One region of the Pseudoduganella sp. jia 12 genome, then DNA from elsewhere that is predicted to be linked to it. Evidence: predicted binding sites of a transcription regulator. Region 1 holds the regulator's gene; each other region holds the start of a gene.
The links. Region 1 encodes sigma-54, which starts transcription at its own class of promoters, with help from an activator protein. Its sites were predicted from a motif close to TGGCANGNAANCTGCTTT; they were not measured.
Positions count from the first base shown of each region.

Region 2: ACY65G_RS26685 (transglutaminase family protein) is a predicted target of sigma-54. The motif match lies at 2,711-2,728, and genes of this name have one in related genera.
Region 3: ACY65G_RS23275 (PEP-CTERM sorting domain-containing protein) is a predicted target of sigma-54. The motif match lies at 2,238-2,255, and genes of this name have one in related genera.

Region 1 is NZ_JBUXKP010000007.1:253,123-258,097, forward strand. It holds gene ACY65G_RS17480 (amidohydrolase family protein) at 1-489, opposite strand, end outside; gene ACY65G_RS17485 (enoyl-CoA hydratase/isomerase family protein) at 497-1,579, opposite strand; gene hpf (ribosome hibernation-promoting factor, HPF/YfiA family) at 1,786-2,142, opposite strand; gene ACY65G_RS17495 (RNA polymerase factor sigma-54) at 2,234-3,709, opposite strand; gene lptB (LPS export ABC transporter ATP-binding protein) at 3,783-4,544, opposite strand; gene lptA (lipopolysaccharide transport periplasmic protein LptA) at 4,545-4,975, opposite strand, start outside.
Region 2 is NZ_JBUXKP010000014.1:146,029-151,003, forward strand. It holds gene ACY65G_RS26675 (alpha-E domain-containing protein) at 31-990, opposite strand; gene ACY65G_RS26680 (circularly permuted type 2 ATP-grasp protein) at 992-2,404, opposite strand; gene ACY65G_RS26685 (transglutaminase family protein) at 2,770-4,975, shown strand, end outside.
Region 3 is NZ_JBUXKP010000011.1:142,561-147,535, reverse strand. It holds gene prsT (XrtA/PEP-CTERM system TPR-repeat protein PrsT) at 1-296, shown strand, start outside; gene ACY65G_RS23280 (N-acyl amino acid synthase FeeM domain-containing protein) at 440-1,204, shown strand; gene ACY65G_RS23275 (PEP-CTERM sorting domain-containing protein) at 1,430-2,230, opposite strand; gene ACY65G_RS23270 (FAD-binding oxidoreductase) at 2,360-3,952, opposite strand; gene ACY65G_RS23265 (lytic transglycosylase domain-containing protein) at 3,949-4,809, opposite strand; gene ACY65G_RS23260 (GAF domain-containing protein) at 4,814-4,975, opposite strand, start outside.

The DNA.
Region 1 (4,975 bases):
CGCCGCATGCTCGGGCAATTCCAGCTGCACGTCCGAGTTCCCGAAGTGCAGCTTCAGGCCATGCTTCAGGTCGGGAAGCGCCGCGCAACGCTCCAGTTCCTCCAGGGCGTAATCCTTCAGCGGATTGACGCTGCAAAAGGCCCGCAGCCGGCCCGGATACAGCGCGGCCTGCGCGCCGTTGAAGTCGTTCTCGGCGCGCACCTTCGCATACTCTTCGTCGATCTTGCGGGCGGGACTGCCCCACACGTAGGCAACGGACAGCAGCACGGCGCGCCGGATACCGGCCGCATCGAGCAGCGCAACCAGGTCCTTCGCCGTGATGACGGGCGGCCCGCCGGCTCCGCTGTCGAGCAGCCGCGCCATTGCCGGACTGAACAGGTGCTGGTGGTGGTCCACCAGCGGCACGATGTCGGCGACCGCCGTATCGTCGGCCCGGGCCGGCAATGCCAGGGCGGCAGCGGAGAAAGTCAGGAAAGCACGGCGGTCCATGGTGGCCTCACAGGTGGCGCAGCGGATGGGCCCAGGCGGGCCATGCGGGTTCGAAGAAGCGCGCCACCATGTCGTCCGTCACGCCATCGAGCGTTGGCGGATTCCAGCGTGGCGCATTGTCCTTGTCGATCGCCAGCGCGCGCACGCCCTCGATCACCTCGCCATGCTCGAAGGTCCGGCGCACCAGGTTGCGCTCCATCCGCAGGCAATCGGCAACGCCCATCGTGGCACCGCGCCGCATCATCTCGAACGTCACGCACATCATCAGCGGCGAACGGCGCTCCATCGCGGCCAGCGTTTTCTGCGCGAACGGATGATCGTCGCGGCGCAGGGAGGCCACGATGTCGGCGACCGAGCGCTGGGTGAAATGGTCGTCGATCAGCGCGCGGTGCGCCTGCAGTTCGGAAGGCCCCGCTTCATGGCGCAGCGAGCGGCCGAACATTCCCACCGCCTCGCGCAGCCCCGCTCCGGCCGTGGAGCCGACCAGGTCGGCCAGTTGCGGCAATTCGGCCGCGGGCACGTAGTGGTCGGCCAGCCCGCAATACATCGCGTCGGCCGCACCGATCGTCAGCGCCGTCAGTGCCAGGTACACGCCCAGCCTGCCTGGCGCGTGGGACAGGAAATAACTGCCACCCACGTCGGGGAACAGGCCGATGTTCACCTCGGGCATCGCCAGCCGTGTGCGGTCGGTCACCACGCGCACGCTGCTGTGCGGACCGCCCTGGGCAATGCCCATGCCGCCGCCCATCACCACGCCATCCATCAAGGCCACGTAGGGCTTGGTAAAGCAATGCACGAGGTAGTTCAGCGCGTATTCCTCGGTGAAGAAATCCTCGATCTGCGCACTGCCGCCCTGCGGCGTCGCTGTGCCGGCGGCATGGAAGAAGCGGATGTCGCCACCGGCGCACAGCGCCTTCTCGGTGGTGCTGCGGACGACGACGGCGGCGATGTCGCCGTCGTCGCGCCAGGCCAGCAGCGTGCCGGTAATCGCGCGGATCATGTCGAGCGACAATGAATTCAATGCCCTGGGCCGGTCGAGCGTGATGAAGCCGGTGCCATTGCGCACCTTGGTATGGACGTGGTCGGTCATGGTGTCTCGCATCGTTGTCGTTATTGGCCTCATTCTAGCCATGGATGCGGATGATGTGGCGTAAAAGGTGAACTGAAGGTGAACTGAAGGTGAACTGCGGCGAACTGCAGTGAACTGCGGGAATACGGTGGGGTGCGGACGTAACAAAGGGCGCATTGCGCGCCCTTCTGTTGCTGCAGCCAAAGGGCTGCGACCTGCATCCGGCGTTATGCGGGTGACGCGGGAATCTCGATCTCGCTCAGGTGCTTGATGGTTTCATGATTATGGTTCTGCACTTTATCCTTGTGCTTCATGACCTGGCGATCCAGCTTGTCGATCAGCGAGTCGATGGCCGCATACAGGTCCTGCGCGACGCTTTCGACAAACACGGTCTTGCCCGACATGCGCAGGTTGATTTCCGCCTTCTGCCTTTTTTCTTTCTCGGTGAGATTATCTACACTCAGGATCACACTTACATCGATCAGCTGATCGAAATGCCGTCTAACGCGTTCCAGCTTGCTCTGCACATACTCGCGAATGGCAGGGGTTACGTCGATATGGTGTCCACTGATGGTCAGATTCATACACACACTCCTAAAGAAGATCAATCCAGGTTCGTGCAGCTTCCGCCATCGAAATGCGGCGGCGCAGAGGAACCCATACACTACAGATTGCTTACAAGGACTTGCGGAGGCTGACTGGGGGAATTTTCAATGCTTCGCGATATTTGGCAACAGTGCGTCGCGCAATCACCATGCCTTGTTCACCCAGCATGTCCGCAATCTTACTGTCGGATAAAGGGTTCTTCGGGTCTTCGGCTCCTGTGAATTGCACGATCAGCGCCCGGATCGCAGTCGAGGAAGCTTCCCCACCAGCTTCGGTTGCGACGTGGCTGCCAAAAAAATACTTCAACTCAAACATGCCGTGCGGGGTGAGCATATATTTTTGAGTTGTTACCCGAGAGATAGTACTCTCGTGCAGACCCAGTGTATCAGCTATTTCACGCAACACAAGGGGCCTCATTGCCACAGCGCCATGCGAGAAAAAGTTCTTCTGCCGCTCGACGATGGCCTGGGCCACGCGGAGAATCGTGTCGAAGCGCTGGCGCATATTCTTGATCAGCCACTTTGCTTCCTGCAGCTGGGCATTCATCTGCGTTTCGCCCTTGCCCTGCTTGAGCAGGCTGGCATACAGCGCGTTTACGCGCAGGCGTGGCATCACGTCGTTGTTCAGCGTGACCACCCAGCCGCTGCGGCCTTTCCTGACCACGACATCCGGTACGACATAGTCTGACACGTCGGCCGCGAAGGCGGCGCCCGGATGCGGATTGCATTGCCGAATGACGGCTTGTGCCTCGCGCAAGTCTTCGTCGTCGCAATCGAGTGCCTTCTTCAGCTTGTTGAAGTCGCGCTGCGCGAACCACTGCAAGTGCTTTTCAACGATGCACAGCGCCATCCGCCGCGTGACCATCGGCACGCCAGGCATGCGCCGGATCTGCAGCGCCAGGCATTCGGAAGCGTTGCGCGCACCGATGCCCGCCGGGTCGAAGCTCTGCAGCAGCTTCAGCGCGGTGCGCAATTCGTCGAACTCGATCTCCAGCTCTTCCGGCATGCGTGCATGGATGTCTTCCAGGCTCTCTTCGAGATAACCGTTATCGTCGAGCGCATCGATGATCAGCTCCACCAGGGCCCGGTCGCGCGGCTCCAGCACCGTCACGCGCATCTGCTCCATCAGGTGTTCGCGCAGGCTGCGGTGGCTGGCCTCGAGCTGCGGGCGGCCGTCGTCATCGTCCGGTCCCTTGCCGCTGCCCGCACTGCTCCAGTCGGTATCGCCGGCGCCAGGGTCGAGGCCTTCGCCCTCGCCACCTTCGAACGGCTCGGGCTCCGGCGCCGCCGGCGCATCCTGCGGCGGACCGCCTTCGGGAGGCGCCTCTCCGGGCGCCTGCGTGGTGTTGATCGCCCCATCGCCCAGCAGGCGCACGGAACGGTCGAGCGGATCGTCGAGCCGCTCGAGCAGCGGGTTATCGGTCAGCAGCTGTTCCAGTTCCTGGTGCAGCTCCAGCGTGGACAATTGCAGCAGCCGGATCGACTGCTGCAATTGCGGCGTCAACGCGAGGTGCTGGGAAGTACGCAGTTGCAAAGACTGTTTCATGGCTGGTTCATGGCTGCTGGTTCATGGCTGCTGGTCATGTCTCATTATCGGTGGAACAACGCGGTCCAAGTGCTTACATGCGGAAATGTTCACCAAGATAGACACGGCGCACGGACTCGTCGGCGATGATGTCGTCGGGCCGGCCGGAGGCCAGCACGCTGCCCTGATTGATGATATACGCCCGGTCGCAGATGCCCAGCGTTTCACGCACGTTATGATCCGTGATCAACACGCCGATGCTGCGTTCCTTCAGGAAGCGCACGATGCGCTGGATCTCGATCACGGCGATCGGGTCGACACCGGCAAACGGCTCGTCCAGCAGCACGAAGCGGGGATTGGTCGCCAGCGCGCGGGCGATCTCCACGCGGCGGCGTTCGCCACCGGACAGCGACAGCGCCGTGTTCTCGCGCAGCTTCTCGATCTGCAGGTCGGCCAGCAGCGCATTCAGCCGCTCGTCGATCTCGGCCTTGCCGAGCGCCTTGCCGTCCACCTTCTGCAGCTCCAGCACGGCGCGGATGTTTTCTTCCACGGTCAGCTTGCGGAACACCGACGCTTCCTGCGGCAGGTACGACAGGCCGAGGGTGGCGCGCTTGTGGATCGGCAGGCTGGAGATGTCGGTACCGTCGAGGTCGATAGTGCCGGCATCCGACGCCACCAGGCCCACGATCATGTAGAACGACGTGGTCTTGCCGGCCCCGTTCGGGCCCAGCAGCCCCACCACTTCGCCGCATGCCACCTGCAACGACACGTCATGCACCACCTGGCGCTTGCCGTAGCTCTTTTGCAGCCCGCGCACGATCAGCGTGCTGCTGCAGTCTTGCTGCTCCCGCGCCATTTAATTCCCCGCTGCCGGCACGGCCGGCGGTTGGGTGGATGGCGCCTCGGAAGACGCTGGAGGCGCGGTGCGCTTCGGCTGGATCACCATCGTGCCGCGGCCGGCGCCCGGCTTGTCGGTGCCCGTGCTGGAATTGCGCACGCTGAAGAACTCGCGGCGGCTGTCGTAGGAAATGAACTCGCCTTCCACCTCGTCGCTCGGCTTCGAACCTTCGAGGCGGCGGATCTTGGCCTTCGAATACATCTTCACCAGTTCGGCCTTTTCGTCGTATTCGATGCGGTCGGCCTCGCCTTCCATCCACTGGTCGCCCTCGCCGTCGCGCTTCTGGCGGAACGCGACCTTCTTGCCGCCGCCCGTCAGCGTGGCGAGCTGGTAGCCGTCCGGCGTGTAGGTGACCACCGCCTTGTCGGCCTTCATGCGCAGCGTGCCGC
Region 2 (4,975 bases), on a different contig from region 1:
GAAGGTGGGTGATTATGCGGTAACCGGCCATCACGCGTCGTCTTCCATTACCGCCGGCACGAGGAAATCGCTGCTGATGCCGTTGCCCACCTGTTCGATCGACGCCAGGAAGATTGTCAGGAAATCGTGCAGTCCCTGGTCCAGGATGTCGTCGATCGCGGCATGGCGCAGCTGGTCGTACAGTGTTTCGGCCAGCTGCTCGGTATCGTGCGACACGTCGTTGCGGATCTCCCGCAGGTTCGCTACCACGGCGGCCATGCAGGCCACCAGCGAGCGCGGCATCTTTTCTTCCAGGATCAGCAGCGCGGCCACGCGCGCCGGCGTGATGGCGTCGCGATACACCTTGCGGTAGGTCTCGAACGCGGACACGGAGCGCAGCAGCGCCGCCAGGTAGTAAAACTCGCCCTGGGGGCCCGCCTTGATCGCGTCGGCATCGAGGAAGCGGAATTTCACGTCGAGGATGCGCGCCGTGTTGTCGGCCCGCTCCAGGAACGTGCCGAGGCGGATGAAGTTGAACGCGCCATCCTGGTACATGGTGCCGAGCGTGACGCCGCGCGACAGGTGCGAGCGGTGCTTGACCCATTCCAGGAACTGGCCGGGCTGGTGCTCGAACGTGCGGTTGCGCAGGTGCTGCTGCAGCTCGATCCACGTGGTGTTTTCCGTCTCCCACACTTCCGTGGGCAGGGTGCCGCGCACGGCCCGCGCATTCTCGCGCGCGCCCGCCAGGCAGCTGGCGATCGACGAGGGATTGTCCGGATCGCGCACCATGAAGTCGATGACTTCCTTCTGCGTGAGTGCGCCGTACTTGGCATCGAACTGCCGTTCCAGCTCCGACACGCCGAGCATCGTGCGCCAGCCCTGCTGGGCGGCGAGCGCCGATTGCGGCATCAGCGAATACTGCACGCGCACGTCGAGCATGCGGGCCGTGTTTTCCGCCCGTTCGGTATGCCGGGCCATCCAGAACAGGTGATCTGCGGTGCGGCTCAGCATATTAGTTCTCCAGTATCCACGTATCCTTGGTGCCGCCGCCCTGCGACGAATTCACCACCAGCGAGCCCTCCTGCAGCGCCACGCGCGTGAGCCCGCCCGGCACCATCGTCACCGTCTTGCCCGACAAAACGAACGGGCGCAGGTCGATGTGGCGCGGCGCGATGCCCGATTCCACATAGGTCGGGCAGGCCGACAGCGCCAGCGTGGGCTGGGCGATGTAGCCCGCCGGGTTGGCCACCAGGCGCTCGCGGAAAGCCTCGATCTCGGCGTGCGTCGACGCCGGGCCGACCAGCATGCCGTAGCCGCCGGCACCGTGCACTTCCTTCACCACCAGCTCGGGCAGGTTCGCCAGCGTGTACTGGAGGTCTTTCTCTTTCCTGCACTGGTACGTGGGCACGTTGTTGAGGATCGGCTTTTCGCCGAGATAGAACTCGATCATGTCGGGCACGAACGGGTAGATCGACTTGTCGTCGGCCACGCCCGTGCCGATGGCATTGGCCAGCCCCACCCGGCCGGCGCGCACCGCGTCGAGCAGGCCGGGCACGCCCAGCTGCGACTCGGCGCGGAACGCGCGCGGATCGAGGTAGTCGTCGTCGATGCGGCGGTAGATCACATCCACCTGCCGCGCGCCGCGCGTGGTGCGCATGTACACGGTCTCGTTCTTCACGAACAGGTCCTGCCCCTGCACCAGCGACACGCCCATCTGCTGGGCCAGGAACGCATGCTCGAAGTAGGCCGAATTGTGCTGGCCGGGCGTGAGCACGACCACGGTGGGGCTGGCGCTATCGTGCGGCGCCACGGTGCGCAGGTTATCGAGCAGCAGGTCGGGGTAATGGTCGACCGGCGCCACCTGGTTGCTGGCGAACAGCGCGGGGAACAGCCGCATCATCATCTTGCGGTTTTCCAGCATGTAGGAAACGCCGGACGGCACCCGCAGGTTATCTTCCAGCACATAGAACTCGCCCTCGCCGGCCCGCACGATGTCGACACCGGCGATGTGCGCATAGATATTGGCCGGCACGTCCACGCCCTGCATGGCCGGCCGGTACTGGGCATTGTTCAAGACCTGCTCGGCCGGGACGATGCCCGCCTTGAGGATCTCCTGGCCGTGGTACACGTCGTGCAGGAAGCGGTTCAGCGCCGTGACCCGCTGCACCAGCCCCGCCTGCAGCTGCGCCCATTCGGCGGCGTGGATCACGCGCGGGATGATATCGAACGGGATCAGCCGCTCCTTGCCGGCCGTGTCGCCATACACGGCGAACGTGATGCCCACGCGCTGGAAGATGAGCTCAGCCTCCAGCCGCTTCTGCTCGATCAGGCCGGCCGGCTGCTGCGCCAGCCAGTCCGCGAACGCGTGGTAGTGCGGGCGCACGGTGGCTTCGGTGGAATACATTTCGTCGTAAAAGTTCGGCATCGAATTCCTCCTCGTAGCTTAAGTGCTAACAAGAAACGTGCCAGGGCTCGATGGCACCACCGCAGCATGCGTTCCTGGTGTCGGACACCGGCTTTTTCGGTGGCTTGGCAGGGATTTCGCGAAGCTTGCTTCGCGCCTGCCAAGCGGTGATGGCATGCATGCCATCACTCCTTCCGACACCGGTTTTCGCTGGCGTTCCCCGATACCCGCACCAAAAACCGGTGCCCGACACCATGAAGCCGGTGTCCGACACCAGCACGCCACTGCCAACGATTCCTCCAGCCCTAATTCGATTGCATTTATTGCAGGTACGAATCATGCTTCATCACCTCATATACCGCGCCCATTTCGAAAGGCAGTTCCGCATGGCTATCCGTATCGCGCTGCACCACAAGACCAGTTACCGCTATGACCGCCCCGTGGGCCTGTCGCCGCACGAGGTGCGCCTGCGCCCCGCACCGCATGCCCGCACCCCGATCCTGTCGTACTCGCTGACGGTCACGCCGCAGGAACACTTCATCAACTGGCAGCAGGACCCGTACGGCAACTACATCGGCCGCTTTGTGTTCCCCGAAAAATCGGACACGCTGGAGTTCACGGTCGACCTGGTGGCTGACATGACGGTCATTAATCCGTTCGACTTCTTCGTCGAGAAATACGCGGAGACCTTCCCGTTCGCCTACCCGCCGCAGCTGACGGCCGAACTGAGCGCCTACCTGCCAACGGAGCCCGCCAGCCCGATGGTGCTGGAATGGGTGGCGGCGGCGCGGCGCGACCTGCTGGCGCACCCGATGGGCACCAACGATTTCCTGGTGGCCGTCAACCAGCGCCTGCAGCGCGACATCGCCTACCTGCTGCGCATGGAACCCGGTGTGCAGGCGCCCGATGAAACGCTGCAGAAGCGTTCCGGCTCGTGCCGCGACACGGGCTGGCTGCTCGTGCAGATCCTGCGCGAGATGGGGCTGGCGGCAAGGTTCGTGTCCGGCTACCTGATCCAGCTGCGCGCCGACCAGGAAGCGCTCGATGGCCCCAGCGGCACCGACGTGGACTTCACGGACCTGCACGCGTGGACCGAAGTCTACGTGCCCGGCGCCGGCTGGATCGGCCTCGACCCCACGTCCGGCATGCTGGCCAGCGAAGGCCACATCCCGCTGGCCTGCACGGCGCTGCCGTCGTCCGCCGCGCCGGTATCGGGCTACACGGACAAGGCCGAGGTCACGTTCTTCCACGAGATGACGGTCACGCGCATCCACGAAGACCCGCGCGTGACGAAGCCGTACTCGGAAGCGGACTGGCACAAGATCGACCGCCTCGGCCAGCAGGTGGATGCCGACCTGAAAAGCCAGGACGTGCGCCTGACCCAGGGCGGCGAACCCACGTTCGTGTCGATCGACGACATGGACGGCCCAGAATGGAACACCCAGGCCCACGGCGATAAAAAGCGCGAACTGGCGGGCAACCTGATGCACCGCCTGAAGAACCACTTTGCACCGGGCGGCATGCTGCACTACGGCCAGGGCAAGTGGTATCCGGGCGAACCGCTACCGCGCTGGGCGCTCAATATCTACTGGCGTATCGACGGCCAGCCGATGTGGCTCGACGCCTCGCTGTTCTCCGATGAACACATCGACGATGGCTATGGCCCCGCCGATGCCGGCCGCTTCACCGCCGAACTGGTGAAGTCCCTCGCCCTGCCCGCCAGCAGCGCCATCCCCGCCTACGAGGACGTGCTGGTGCAGGCCCGCCGCGAAGAGGCGCTGCCGCACAACCTCGACCCGCTGGATGCCGACCTCGCCGCGCCGGAAGAACGCCGCCGGCTGGCCCGGCTGCTCGAACGCGGCCTGGGCGAGGTGGCCGGCTACGTGCTGCCGCTGAAGCCCAAGGATTACGATCCGGCCACGATCGGCACCGTCTGGCAAACGTCGCCGTGGCCGATCCGGCGCGAGCACCTGTACCTGATCGAAGGCGATTCGCCGATCGGCCTGCGCCTGCCGCTGGCCACGCTGCCGTGGGTGATGCCGGAAGAACGCGACACCGAATACGATGTCGACCCATTCGCGCCGCGCGGCGCGCTGCCGGTGGAAGAACGCAAGAAGGAAAAGGAAAAGCGGCCGATCCTCGGACTGGCCGCGGGCAAGACTTCTCCTGACAAAACAACGGACAAGCCGCGCAGGCCCGTCGTCGAACCGATCCGGCCGCTGCAACCTGCCGAGCCGGCACCGCGCGACGTGATCCACACGGCGCTGTGCGTGGAAGTGCGCGCCGGCCGCCTGTATGTGTTCATGCCGCCCGTGAAACGCATCGAGGATTACCTGGCGCTGGTGACCGCCGTCGAACGCACGGCGGCCAAGCTGGCGATGAAGCTGCGCATCGAAGGCTATGCGCCGCCGCGCGACCCGCGCATCAAGCTGCTCAGCGTGACGCCCGACCCTGGCGTGATCGAGGTGAACATCCACCCGGCGGCCAGCTGGAATGAGCTGGTCTACAACGTGTCGACCCTGTACCAGGAAGCGCGCCTGACGCGCCTGGGCACCGAGAAATTCATGCTCGACGGCCGCCACACGGGCACCG
Region 3 (4,975 bases), on a different contig from region 1:
CGCGCGCGCTGCCCACGGCCGAACGTGCGCTCAAGCTGAACGATGCCAATCCCGAGGTGCTCGACACGGTCGGCTGGATGCTGGTAGAGCAGGGTTCTTACGAGCGGGCTGTTACGCTGCTGAAAAAAGCAGCCTCGACGGCCCCCAAAGCCCCCCAAGTGCATTACCATCTGGCTGTCGGTCTCTTGAAATCGGGCGACAAGCCCGGCGCCCGCAAGGCGCTGGAACAGGCACTGGCTGCCGGGTCTGGATTCAGCGAGGCCGAGCAGGCGAAAGCGCTGCTCCGGCAGCTATGAGCAAGCAGTACCTGTAGCAAAAAATATAATATTTTAATATATTATTACATAATAAACTAAATAGTTGTTGAAGATGCACGGCAAGACCGATGACTGCTCCGTTATCGGTATTCATGTCGAGCCACTCAACAGGGGAGTGTGCTATGGCCTCAGAGTTTACCCAGGACGGCAACGTCGACCAGTTTCTGCCGGATGATTACGAATCCGGAGAGCCGCTGATTTGCGCTGTCGAAGAAGATAACTCTGCAAACATAACGCATGTGACTATTAATCAATCCGATTTCGGCATCCGCGTTGCCGATACCGAGGCTGGGCGTACTTCCGCAAGTATGCTCATCAATAAAATGTATGCCTGGCGCGGCTATACGGGCACACACCGGATCGATAACAATCCTAACCGTATCACCCTCGCTGCCTCCGATAAGGGAGAGGTCATCGGCACTGTCACGCTGGGCATCGATTCGTCGATGGGAATCCTGGCGGACGAGGTCTTTTCCGATTACATTGGAGAGTTCCGTGCGCGCGGCGCCAAGGTCTGCGAAATCACCAAGCTCGCATTCGCGCCGCACGTTAAATCGAAAAGCGCCCTGGCGTCGCTGTTTCATGTGCTTTTCATTTATGGTCATTATCTGCATCAATGTACCGATGTGTTCATTGAAGTAAATCCCCGACACAGGCGATATTATATGAACATGCTGGGGTTTAACCAGATCGGTGATTTGCGGAGTAATCCGCGCGTTGATGCGCCGGCATACCTGCTGCATGTCAGCATGGATTACGTTAACGACCAGATCCGCAAGCTCGGTGGCACCAGTACCCACCCGGCAGGCGAGCGTTCGCTGTATCCCTACTTCTTCTCGCCAAGGGAAGAACGCGGCATTGCAAGCCGGTTATTGCAGATCGGCTGAGATACTGTTTGCAACAAGCGCGTTGACAACAAGCGATGCGGCTGCGGCCGCATCGTTGTCGCGCCGGTCCGGTGCGCCACCACATGCCGTGGTTTGCGTTCTCGTGACCGTTCGCGCCTGCGATCCGCGACAGCAGTAATTCTTTTATCAATAAAAAAGACCTGGCATGGCCAGGTCTTTTTGTTGCTTGCGGCACCAGGGTGCCGCGTCCGCGTGTGCCGCGGATTACTTCTGCTTGCGGCGACGCACTTGCGCCAGGCCCAGCAGGCCCAGGCCCACCAGTGCCAGCGAACCCGGTTCCGGGATGTCGGTCGCAATCGATTGACCGAAGAAGTTACCGGTGCCGACGACGCGGTTCGGGTCGCCCGGATACGGTTGCGTGAAGCTCGTGCTGAACGACAGGTCGGAACCGCTGACTTGCTGATTGGTATCGAAGTTGGCCGCGGCCAGACCGCCGATGACGTCGAGCTGGCCGAGACCGCTCAGATTCGGCGGCGAAACCGCATTGACCGTACCGCGCAGCGTGCTGCCGTTATGCAGGGCGCCAGCCAGACTCAGCCAAAGCGTACCCAGGCCGGTATTGCCCGCGTTCATCGTCAGTGGGTCGGAAGGATCGATCGTCGAGGGTGCGAAGTTGACATAGATGTCAACCTGGCCGCCACCGTACAGGATGGTCGTACCATCGGTGCCGATCGGGGTGTAGCCGCCGAACTTGAACGTCAGTTCGCAACCTGGGCAGAATTCTGATTGCCCGTCACCGTTCATCGTCGACACGAAGCCGAAGCCGCTCAGCGAGCCGGTGTTCGGATCGACGATCTGCTGGATTTGCACGGACGACGACGAGAAGTCGATTGGGTAGTCAGGATCCCAGATGACACCGCCAACGTTGATCGGGGCTGCCATCGCTGCGGTCATCGTCGACACTGTCAGGGCCGCCGCCAGCGCTACTTTTTTCAACATGTTCATCAAATACTCCTTGAGTTTGGTATTTAGTGCTGCTTTAAGGGGCGGACCTTCCCACCACATTTATCTAAAAGCAAACACCATGCCAATTCATGGAGATCGTCGGTAAGTAATTGATTTTAATCAAAGAGTAAGGTTTTTCGTGGAACTTGTGCGGAGAGAAGGTTTTACGGTGTAAAGTTTTTCGACAGGTCAGTACCTGCCACGCGCGATGAGGCCTTCCGGATCGAGCGCAGCGCGGAGCCGGGCATTGAAAGCGGTGGCATGGGGCATGCGCTGCGCCAGCGCTTCCATGACATCGACACCTACCCGGTACGGGAAGACTCCCAGCGTACGGCCCTGCTGCACGAGGGCGTCATAGCATTCCCGCGTGCGTGCCGCGGCGCCAGGCACGCCATGGTCGAACAAAAGTGGAACCGTGCTGTCGAACAAGCGGTCGCTGATCGAGGTGAACGTCAACAGCGGTTCCAGACCGTGCTCGCGGGTGATGCGGGTAACCATGTCGACGTAAGCGCGCGCGTCGGCGCCCCGCATCGGTACCAGCGGCGCATACCAGCGCAGGCCACAACCGTCGCGGGCAGGGTTGCGATCCTGGTCGGGCTGGTGGCCCGGGTTGCGCCAATAGGCAAGCGGCAATGCCGTTTCGTTGGGCCGGCCGCCGACCAGCTCCAGCGCATGGGCCAGTGTGCGGCTGGTCGAGGCGATGCCCTTGCCGAGCGGGCCCGGCATCATGTTCGACGCCCGGGCCAGCAAATGCGCGTTTTGCGGGCTCAGGAACAGCAGCCGGCTGGCGATACCACGCAGGGCCGCCCTGATTTCCTTCTGCGCGGCCGCGACCATGCCACGCGTGCCATACAGCGTGCCAAACCCCGTCCAGGGCGCGATCTGGTACTGGCGGCCAAGCCGGGCGATGACGGCATCGGGAATGGTGCCATCAACGACCTCGGCAGCAGGGTAAGGGGCCGTCATTGCCAGCACGCGGTGGCGGTTCATCAGGTTGATGCCACCCACGGTACCAGGCAGTGTTGCAAGAATATGCCGGATTTTTTCCACCGCCGGCTCCAGCAGCGCATCGTCACGCAGGTTGAACAGGCACACCTTGACCGTTTCCGGCCGGCGCGCCAGCACGATCGACATCCGCGTCACGATGCCAAGCCCGCTCTGGGTGAACAGGCCGGCCGAGTACGACGTGATACCCCACTTGAACAATTGTGCAAGTTCGTGACCGCCCGCCTCGGACAAGGCAGTGCGGTAGAGGGAGCCGTCGGCCAGCACCGCTTCCAGGTCGGTCACGGCGCCAAAGTGATCCGAGTGGGGCGTGATGCCATAGCCGCGCTCCAGCGCATTGCCCAGCAGGCTGACGCTTGGCCCGGCACCGGTGACCGGCACCATGAATGGATAACCCTGTTCGTCGAGGAAGCGGGCCAGCATGCCCTGGGTGACGCCGGGTTCCAGGGTGACGACGCCCAGCACCGGGTCGACACAGAAGCGCTGCATGCCGGACAAATCGACGATCACGGCATCATCCTGCACCGGTTGGGAGCTGCCGTATCCCCAGTTCTTGCCTGTGCTGATCGGGTAGACATGGCAACCGTGGCGCCGGGCGATCGCCAGCACGGCGGGCAGGGCGCCGCCGTGTGTGATCTTCAGGGCCGCCGCGATGCGCCGGCTGACACCGCCTGTATCGCTACCGTACGCGGCCGCCGCCGCCGCCTGGTCGAGCACCTGTGCCACGCCCGGCACGGCGCGCCATTCGGCCAGTGCCGATAGGTGGGAATCGTTCATCGCTTCGAGAGTGGGTCATTGGACGAACTCCGATAGTAGCGGTGGACTGGCAGGCTGTACAAGCGCGCGATTCGTATAACGTACTCCTGGGTTTCGCGGTAGGGCGGCACGCCGCGATGACGCAGCACGGCTCCCTCGCCGGCATTGTAGGCCGCGGCCACCAGCCGCACGTCGCCATCGAACAGACCGAGCAACCAGCGCAGGTAGGCCAGGCCGCCGCGCACATTCGATTCCGGGTCGAAGGGATCGGCCACCTGGAACCGCTGGGCGGTTTCAGGAATCAGCTGCATCAGGCCCTGCGCATTCTTGGGCGAAACGGCGTTGGCACGGAAACCGGATTCCACCGCAATGACGGCCATCGCCAGTTCGGGATCAACCTCGTAGGCAGGTGCCAGCCGTTCGACAATGCGGCGCACCGAGGCACTGGCGGGCGGATAAACGGCGGGGCCGGCAGCCCAGGGATCGGGATCGAGATTCACCTGCAGGGGCAGATCGGCAGCCATGCAGGCTGGCAGCGGCGCATCCGGCTGCGCCGGCAGTGCCTGTGCCAGATGCGCCGCCTGGGCATGGCCCTGTTCAGCCGCAGCCGAGAACAAGCGCCATGCAACGGCGTCGTCACGCGGCATACCGCGGCCGTTGGTGGCCATCCACCCAAGCGCATAGTGGGCATCCGGCGAACCCAGGCGTGCCGCCTGGCAATACAGCGCGGCGGCTTGCGCAGGATCGCGGGCCATGCCCTCGCCGTGTTCGAGTTGCGCCGCCTCGGCGATCAGCAGCGCAATATTGTCAGGAGCGGCATTTGCCGGACCGGCGGCGCCGCACAACAGTGCCAGCAAGATGGGAAGGCGATGGAGCATGGCATCACCTGCGGCCTTCGCGAGCGTTATGCCGTGCCAGGCTGCTGTTGAGCTGGGTGATGATCTCGGAGGCAGCCTGCACGATCTGGTTCGAGTCGAAACCGGCGCGGGCCATCTCCCGGTAGAACGAGCGCGCGAGCAGGCGTGCCACATGGTCCGGTTTTTG